Regions from separate parts of the Streptomyces sp. SID5464 genome, predicted to be linked through region 2. Evidence: riboswitches for the same ligand, from Rfam matches in the RefSeq annotation. Region 2 holds a riboswitch; the other holds the start of a gene.

Region 1 (4,017 bases), on a different contig from region 2:
ACGTCTCGTAGCCCTTCTCCACGTCGATGACGTAGGTGGCGTGCTCCTCGGCCGCGTACCGGACGAACAGCCGCTGCTCGGCCTCCAGGTTGTCGAAGGCGAAGCTGGACAGCGAGCAGCCCCGCAGCAGTTCGCCCGTGTCCAGACGCAGGCCGGGCCGCAGGATCGCGCCCTGCGCGTCCGAGACGCCCAGCCCGATCGCCCGGCCCTGCCCCAACGGGCCCCGCTCATGGGGCAGGAAGCCGGCCGGCTCCAGCCCCTCGTACACCACCGCGACCCGCGCCTGGGGCCTCACCAGGCCGACGGCTTCGGTGAACTCCGGTTCCATGAAGGGGTTGCGCGGTGTCTCCGCCGCCGCGCGCAGCGCGCGCCAACGCTCCTTCTCCCCCTCGCCGAGTTCCCCGGGCCCAGCCACACGCACACGTCCACTGCTCAACCCGACCCCCCGATCAAGTCCCCCCTGGACACTTGGAAGGTACCGCCCGAGACGGCCTCGACGGTAGGTAGCGGACCATGTTGTTGCCAACTGGTGCAGAGGCCTTCAACCGGGCAATCGGCGCCCGCCGCGCGATGAAACGAAAGGGCGCGCTGTCCGTATTCTCTGATCATGGCCGCACCCATCGCATATTCACTCATCGCCACCGACCTGGACGGGACGCTGCTGCGCGGCGACGACACCCTGTCCGACCGGTCCCTCGCCGCGCTCGCGCGGGTGGCGGACGCCGGTGCCCAGCACCTCGTGGTGACGGGCCGGCCGGCGCCGAGAGTGCGGCCGCTCCTGGACGACCTCGGCTGCACGGGGCTCGCGGTGTGCGGGCAGGGCGCGCAGGTGTACGACGCCGGCGCGGACCGGCTGCTGTGGTCCATCACCCTGGACCGGGAGCTGGCGGAGACCGCCCTCGGCAAGATCGAGGCCGAGGTGGGGCAGGTGTACGCCGCGGTCGACCAGGACGGGGTCGACGGGCTCACGCTCATCGAGCCGGGCTATCTCATGCCGCACCCGACCCTGCCGGCGGTACGGGTCGACCGGCGCGACGAGCTGTGGGGCGAGCCCATCAGCAAGGTGCTGCTGCGCCACCCCTACCTGACGGACGACGAGTTGGCGGCGACGGCCCGGTCGGTGGTCGGTTCACTGGCGACGGTGACCATGTCGGGGCCCGGCACGGTCGAACTCCAGCCGTGCGGGATCACCAAGGCGACGGGCCTGGCGCTGGCCGCCGAGCACCTGGGGCTGCGGCCGGCGGACACCGTCGCCTTCGGGGACATGCCCAACGACATCCCGATGTTCGACTGGGCCGCCCACGGCGTCGCCATGGCCAACGCCCATCCCGAACTCAAGGCCGTGGCCGACGAGATCACCCTGTCGAACGAGGACGACGGCATCGCCGTCGTCCTCGAACGACTGCTGGGCGGGACGGCTCAGTACGGGCCGTTGACGTTGTCGATCGAGCCGTAGCGGGCCGCCGCGTAGTTGCAGGCCGCCGTGATGTTGGCGACCGGGTCGAACGGGTCCCACGACGTGCCGTCCACGTGGTAGGCCTGGAAGGTCGGGTCGATGGTCTGGAGGAGACCCTTGGACGGGGTGCCGGCGGCGGCGTTCGAGTCCCAGTTGTTGATCGCCAGGGGGTTGCCGGACGACTCCCGCATGACGTTGCGGTAGATGCCGTCGTACGAACCCGGAATCCCCTTCTGCGCCATGATGTCCAGCGCCTCGCGGATCCAGCCGTCCAGGTTGTTGGCGTAGGTCTTCGCCGAGGCCTGGGTGGCCTGGGCGACGCCACCGGCGGGCTTCGCGGCCGGCTTGGCGGGGGCGGAGGCCTTGGTCGCCGTCTTCTTCACGGCGTCCGCCTTGGCCGTCTTCACCTTCAGCTTCAGACCCGGGTGGATCAGCTTCGGGTTGTCGCCGACGGCGGCGCGGTTGTCCTTGTAGAGCTGCTTCCAGCCGCCCGACACGTCGTATTTTTCCGCTATGCGGTAGAGCGTGTCGCCCTTGGTGACGGTGTACGTGAGGGACTTGGCGGGCTGGGCCGCCTGCGACACGGACTCTGCGCTCTGGGCCGGCTCGGCGGCGCTGGCGTGCGTCGCGCCGAGCAGCGGGAGGGTGAGTGCCGCTCCGCCGGTGCCGGCGGCCACGACGCGACGGGTGATCTGGCTGGTTCTGGGGCGACGGTGCTTGCCTCGGGGCATGGCGATGTTCCTCTCCGGCGCCTGCGAGGTGAGCTGTCGGGTTCGGGCCGGGAGGTGCCCGGCCGCCTACGGCGCTGTGTGCCGTACGCGGCTTCACCCCGAGCCGTTCCGCTGCGCGGACCGGCGACTTACCTGGGTCCCCCGCTCCTGCCCTGCGTGAGTGAGTCGGTTGTGGGGAGTCCGGGCGGCGGCAGGATTCGGCGTCCGCCGGACAGGCCCGGAACGTATGCGAGAGCACATGTCGGGAACAAGCGCCGGAGTCACATATCGAGGTGGTTGACCTTGGTCAGGGGGGAATGAGGTACTTGATCCTTTGCGGAAGCCAAGGCTCAACTCGCGTTCACCGGAAGGGGGTACGGGGCGCTGTCGGAGTGGGGTGTCGCGGGGGAAGACGTGATTGAACTCACTGATCACGAGTCCGTGGGGCAATTTCCATCAAGGGGAATTCGCTTACTCATTACGGCAAATCGTGCATAGTTCGCTACCTCCCGGTAAGTCGATAAATGTCTGCTCTTATGAGCTGATCGAAAACATAGCGGTCGTGATCGGATACCACCCGGCCTGTAACCCTGGGCGCTGGTGGTGATCGAAACGTGACCGGATACGCTGACTCGAGTGATGGCAGCGACCTATCGACAAACCGCGTAATCACCGGCAGACACCAGCAGACAGGAGACCCCTCGTGACCGACGTCGGGCCGTTCGGGCTGAGCGTGCGGGACCAGGCTCTGGAAGCCGATGTCCAGGCCGGGTTGGCGGCTGTCGAGGAAGGCTTGCTCGAGGCCACCAAGAGTGAGGTGCCCTTCATCACGGAGGCCGCCCAGCACCTGGTCCGGGCCGGCGGCAAGCGGTTCCGTCCGCTGCTCGTGATGCTCTCCGCCCAGTTCGGCGACCGGTACGCGCCCGGGATCGTGCCGTCGGCCGTCGTCGTGGAGCTGACCCACCTCGCCACGCTGTACCACGACGACGTGATGGACGAGGCCGCCGTGCGGCGCGGGGTGGCGAGTGCGAACGCCCGCTGGGGCAACTCCGTCGCGGTCCTCACCGGCGACTTCCTCTTCGCCCGCGCCTCGCACATCCTGGCCGACCTCGGCCCGGAGGCGGTGCGGGTGCAGGCCGAGGCGTTCGAGCGGCTGGTGACCGGGCAGATCCTGGAGACGGCCGGACCGCAGGACGGCCGCGACCCGGTCGAGCACTACCTGGACGTGCTGGGCGGCAAGACCGGCTCGCTGGTGGCGGTGTCGTGCCGGTTCGGCGCGATGATGTCCGGCGCCGACGACACGGTCGTGGACGTGCTGACCCAGTACGGCGAGCGGCTCGGCGTCGCCTTCCAGCTCGCGGACGACGTCCTGGACATCGCCTCCGACTCCCACGAGTCCGGCAAGACGCCCGGCACCGACCTGCGCGAGGGCATCCCCACGCTGCCGGTGCTGCGGCTGCGCGAGCGCGCGGCCCGGCTCGGGCTCGCGGACGACATCGCCCTGTGCGAGCTGCTGGACTCCGACCTCACCGACGACGACCGGCACGCCGAGGCCCTGCGCCTGCTGCGGGCCCACCCCGCGCTGGAACAGGCCCGGCGGGACACCGTCCGCTACGCCCAGGACGCCCGCTCGGCGCTGGCCCCGCTGCCCGAGTGCGCCGCGAAGACGGCGCTGGTGGAGCTGTCCGACGCGGTGGTGCACCGGGCCGGTTAGCCGGTCCTTCCCGTACGACCCCTACGGGTCGGGGGAGAAGCCGCGCTCTCGTGTCATACCGCAGCAGTACGTGGAGTTGAGCCCGGGGTCTGACGTATTTCCCTGGCCGATTTGGTCAGATGGTCACCACGGAAAAC
Region 2 (4,017 bases):
GGCGTCAAACTGGCCCTGCTGATCGTGATCCTCGGCCTCGTCTACGTGAAACGGGACGACGAGAAGGTGGACAAGGGCCTGTTCGGCCTGGTCGGGGCGCTGACCACCGCGAACGTCTTCATCGCCGTGCTCTGGACCTGACCCGGCCGGGCACGACGCGGGCCCGGGCCGAGGCGGCCGTCCAGGCGGTACCCCCGAGCCACGCGGCCACCGCGACCCACAGCAGTACCTCTCCCAGGCCGTCGAGCCAGGAGACGTCGAGGGCGGCGGCGACGGCCAGTGCCGCCGCCGCCGTCTTGGCCCAGGTGAACACGGTCGCCCAGCGGCGGATGTCGGTGCGGGGCCGGGGCCGCAGGAGCTCGGCGGCGAGCAGGACGGCGCAGCAGGCCAGTGTGAGCACGAGCAGCACGACGGTCACATGGCGCAGGATGCCGCGGTCGTCGACGTTCCACAGGTACAGGTGCGCGCTGTCGGCGCTGATCAGCCGTGCCCCGGCCAGCGCCGAGATGGCGAGCGCCCCGCCCGCGAGCCAGTGGTCGCCGCGCCCCTCGGCCACCTGCCGCACGTCGAAACGGGCCAGGGCGAGGACGTACAGCACGAGCCCCAGCCAGAACAGCACCAGCGCCGCGTGGGCGAGCCAGGCCGCCGACTCGGCAGCGGCGAGCGTGGCGCCGAGCACGGCGAGCCCCTGCGTGGCCGTGCAGCGCGCGAACACCGTCCCCGGTCTGCGCCGCTCCCCGTCCTGCGCGGGGATGGCCAGCGGCACGGGCCAGAGCAGCACGGCAAGCACCAGCAGGGCCGCGGCCGTAGCCTGCGAGCCGGCCGCCGAGAAGCCCGCGCCCAGGACGGCCGTCGCCGCCACGGTGATGAGAGCGGCCGTCGCCATGGTGTCCACGAGGCCCGGCACCCGCGCGTACGCCCGCCCTCTCGTGCCGGCCGGCAGCAGCCGCAGGGTGAAGTCCGCGGCGAGCACCAGCCAGGCGGCGCAGGCCAGGCCGAGGGCGACACGGGAGAGGACGGCGTACCCCGCCAGATCGATACCGACCGACAGGGTGCCGGTCGCCAGCACGGCAGCGCCGGCGGACGGCGCACGCTGCGCCCACCAGTCGGTGGAGGGGGAGGGGCCCGGCATGGGCCCGATGCTAGGAGGCGCCGCGCGCGATATGAGCGGGGCACGCGCGCGGGCGCCTCAAAAACGCGCGAGCGCCCTCAGGCCGGCCGCACCACGCTGTGGATGGCCGACTCGCCGTCGTAGTAGATCGACTCCTCGCGCACGTAGGTGCCGGGCTTCGGGGCGTGGATCATCATGCCGTTGCCGATGTAGATGCCGACGTGGGTGACGTCGTCGTAGAAGAAGACCAGGTCACCGGGCTGGGCGTCGGTCAGAGAGACCGTGGTGCCGGCGTTGACCTGGTCGTAGGTCGTGCGCGGCAGGGTGACGCCCGCGGCCTTCCAGGCGGCCTGGGTGAGGCCGGAGCAGTCGTAGGAGCCGGGGCCGACGGCGCCCCAGACGTACGGCTTGCCGATCTGGGCGCGGGCGAAGGCGAGCGCCTTCTCGGCCTTGGTGGCGTACGAGGAGTCGGCGGGGGCCGTCGAGGAGGACGAGCCGGAGCCCGCCGACGCGGAACCGCTGTCCTGCTGCTGGGCGGCCTCCTCCTGCGCCTTCTGCTGCGCGGCCTGCTGCCGGGCCAGCTCGTCGGCCTTGCGGGCGGCCTCCTGCTGCTTCTCCCTCTCGATCGCCGCGAGCCGCGCCTTCTCCTCGGCGGTCAGCTTCGACAGCAGTTCGCGCGCGTCGGCGAGCTTCCGCTGGACGGTGGCCTTGGCCGTCTTCAGGTCGCCCTGCGTCTCGGTGAGCGTCTCGAGGCTCTCGGTGGCCTCCTGGCGCTTCTTCATCGTCTCGGACTGCTGCGTGACGTAGTCGTCGACCGCGACCTTCTGGCGGCCGGTCATCCGGTTCATCAGCTGGGTCTGGTCGAAGTAGTCCTGCGGGGTGTCCGCGAGCAGGAACGTCGCCGTGTCCGGGGCGGAGGCGCCGGTGCGGTACTGGGCGGCGGCGAAGGAACCGAGTTCCTCCCGTGCCTCGTTGAGCTTCTGGGTGCGCTTGGCGACGTCGTCGAGGAGGGTGTCGACGCGCTTGCGCTGCTTGGTGGTCTTCTCCTTGGCCGAGTTGTACTTGTCGGTCGCCGACTCGGCCTGGCGGTACAGGTCGTCGACCTTCTTCTCGACTTCCTCGAGACTCGGCTTGTCGTCGGCCTCGGGGGCGGCGTTGGCCGACTGGGACAGCAGGGCCACGGAGGTGAGGGCCGCCGTTGCGAGGGCGGGGGTCCGTATGCCTGCGACGCGCGTACCAGCGGGACGCGACTTGCGGTGCGACGCCAAGGGAGGCGACTCCTTCCATGCTCCGCCTACCGGGTTAGCTGTCGGGTTCGGGCGGGTACATCGGAAGGGTTGCCCTACGGCCATCTCCGCGAAGGGAGTCGGGCCGATTCACCCCGGAGTTCTCGGTTGGGTCCCCGGCTCCGGCTGCCGCTGCGGCACACCGGACTCGGCGGAGGCCGCGCGGCCCGGCGACGTTCGCCGGTGGGGGTCGTGCGGCCTGCCCGCACGGTAGCCAACTCGTGTGGCCCTTGTGAAGGTTGATGGGTGATATGCCCGATACATTTTCGTGACCTTGTCCCGGAGCGTCGCCGAGCGTGATCGGTCGAGGGGGGTTGGTCACGAGTCGTCCATAATCATGACGGTCATAGCAGGCTGTGATCATGCGGGGATGCACGGTGACGAGGGGGGCGTTCGGGCGATGTTCTCAGGGCGGCGGCGGGCTGTCAGTGGGGCGCCCTAGACTCGGAGAGCGATGAGCAGCCTCTTTGACGACAGCTTCCTGGCGGACCTCCAGGCCCAGCGGGGCCCCGCGGACGAGCCCCCGCCGCCACCCGAGGACGATCACGTGCCGGAGCCGGTTCCGGACGATCTGTTCGGCGGGAAGTTCGACGTGCCCCCGGACAGGGACGCGTACTACCGCGACGGCGCCCCGCGCCCGGTGGTGGACACCGCCGCCCTCCTGGAGGGGCTGAACGACAACCAGCGCGCCGCCGTCGTGCACTCAGGTTCCCCGCTGCTCATCGTGGCCGGCGCCGGCTCCGGCAAGACCCGCGTGCTCACGCACCGCATCGCCCACCTGCTCGCCGAGCGGGGCGTGCACCCGGGCCAGATCCTCGCGATCACCTTCACCAACAAGGCCGCGGGCGAGATGAAGGAGCGCGTCGAGCAGCTCGTCGGCCCGCGGGCGAACGCGATGTGGGTGATGACCTTCCACAGCGCGTGTGTGCGCATCCTGCGGCGCGAGAGCAAGAAGCTCGGCTTCACGTCCTCCTTCTCGATCTACGACGCCGCCGACTCCAAGCGGCTGATGGCCCTGGTCTGCCGCGACCTGGACCTCGACCCCAAGCGCTTCCCGCCCAAGTCCTTCAGCGCCAAGATCAGCAACCTGAAGAACGAGCTGATCGACGAGGAGGACTTCGCAGCCCAGGCCTCCGACGGCTTCGAGAAGACCCTCGCCCAGGCCTACGCGATGTACCAGTCACGGCTGCGCGAGGCGAACGCCCTCGACTTCGACGACCTGATCATGACGACGGTCAACCTGCTGCGCGCCTTCCCCGACGTCGCCGAGCACTACCGCCGCCGCTTCCGGCACGTCCTGGTGGACGAGTACCAGGACACCAACCACGCGCAGTACGCCCTGGTCCGCGAGCTGGTCGGCACCTCCGAGCACCCTGTCGACGTGCCGCCCGAGGCCGAGATCCCGCCCGCCGAGCTGTGCGTCGTGGGTGACGCCGACCAGTCGATCTACGCCTTCCGCGGCGCGACGATCCGCAACATCCTCCAGTTCGAGGAGGACTACCCGGACGCGACGACGATCCTCCTGGAGCAGAACTACCGCTCCACCCAGACGATCCTCAGCGCGGCCAACGCGGTCATCGAGCGCAACGAGTCCCGGCGTCCCAAGAACCTCTGGACCAA

Evidence for each region. A riboswitch is a leader RNA that binds a small molecule or an ion and turns the genes downstream of it on or off. The one in region 2 is predicted to bind cyclic di-AMP.
Region 1: it holds a riboswitch for cyclic di-AMP, as region 2 does, so the genes downstream of both, GTY47_RS35855 (LysM peptidoglycan-binding domain-containing protein) here and GTY47_RS06900 (C40 family peptidase) in region 2, are expected to answer to the same signal.

What each region holds. Positions count from the first base shown of each region.
Region 1 covers NZ_WWIQ01000074.1:22,398-26,414, reverse strand. The annotation lists gene GTY47_RS35865 (GNAT family N-acetyltransferase) at 1-421, opposite strand, end outside; gene GTY47_RS35860 (Cof-type HAD-IIB family hydrolase) at 608-1,456, shown strand; gene GTY47_RS35855 (LysM peptidoglycan-binding domain-containing protein) at 1,420-2,187, opposite strand; cyclic di-AMP (ydaO/yuaA leader) riboswitch at 2,193-2,367, opposite strand; gene GTY47_RS35850 (polyprenyl synthetase family protein) at 2,870-3,880, shown strand.
Region 2 covers NZ_WWIQ01000007.1:56,091-60,107, reverse strand. The annotation lists gene GTY47_RS06910 (hypothetical protein) at 1-141, shown strand, start outside; gene GTY47_RS06905 (membrane protein) at 119-1,132, opposite strand; gene GTY47_RS06900 (C40 family peptidase) at 1,210-2,379, opposite strand; cyclic di-AMP (ydaO/yuaA leader) riboswitch at 2,388-2,561, opposite strand; gene pcrA (DNA helicase PcrA) at 2,852-4,017, shown strand, end outside.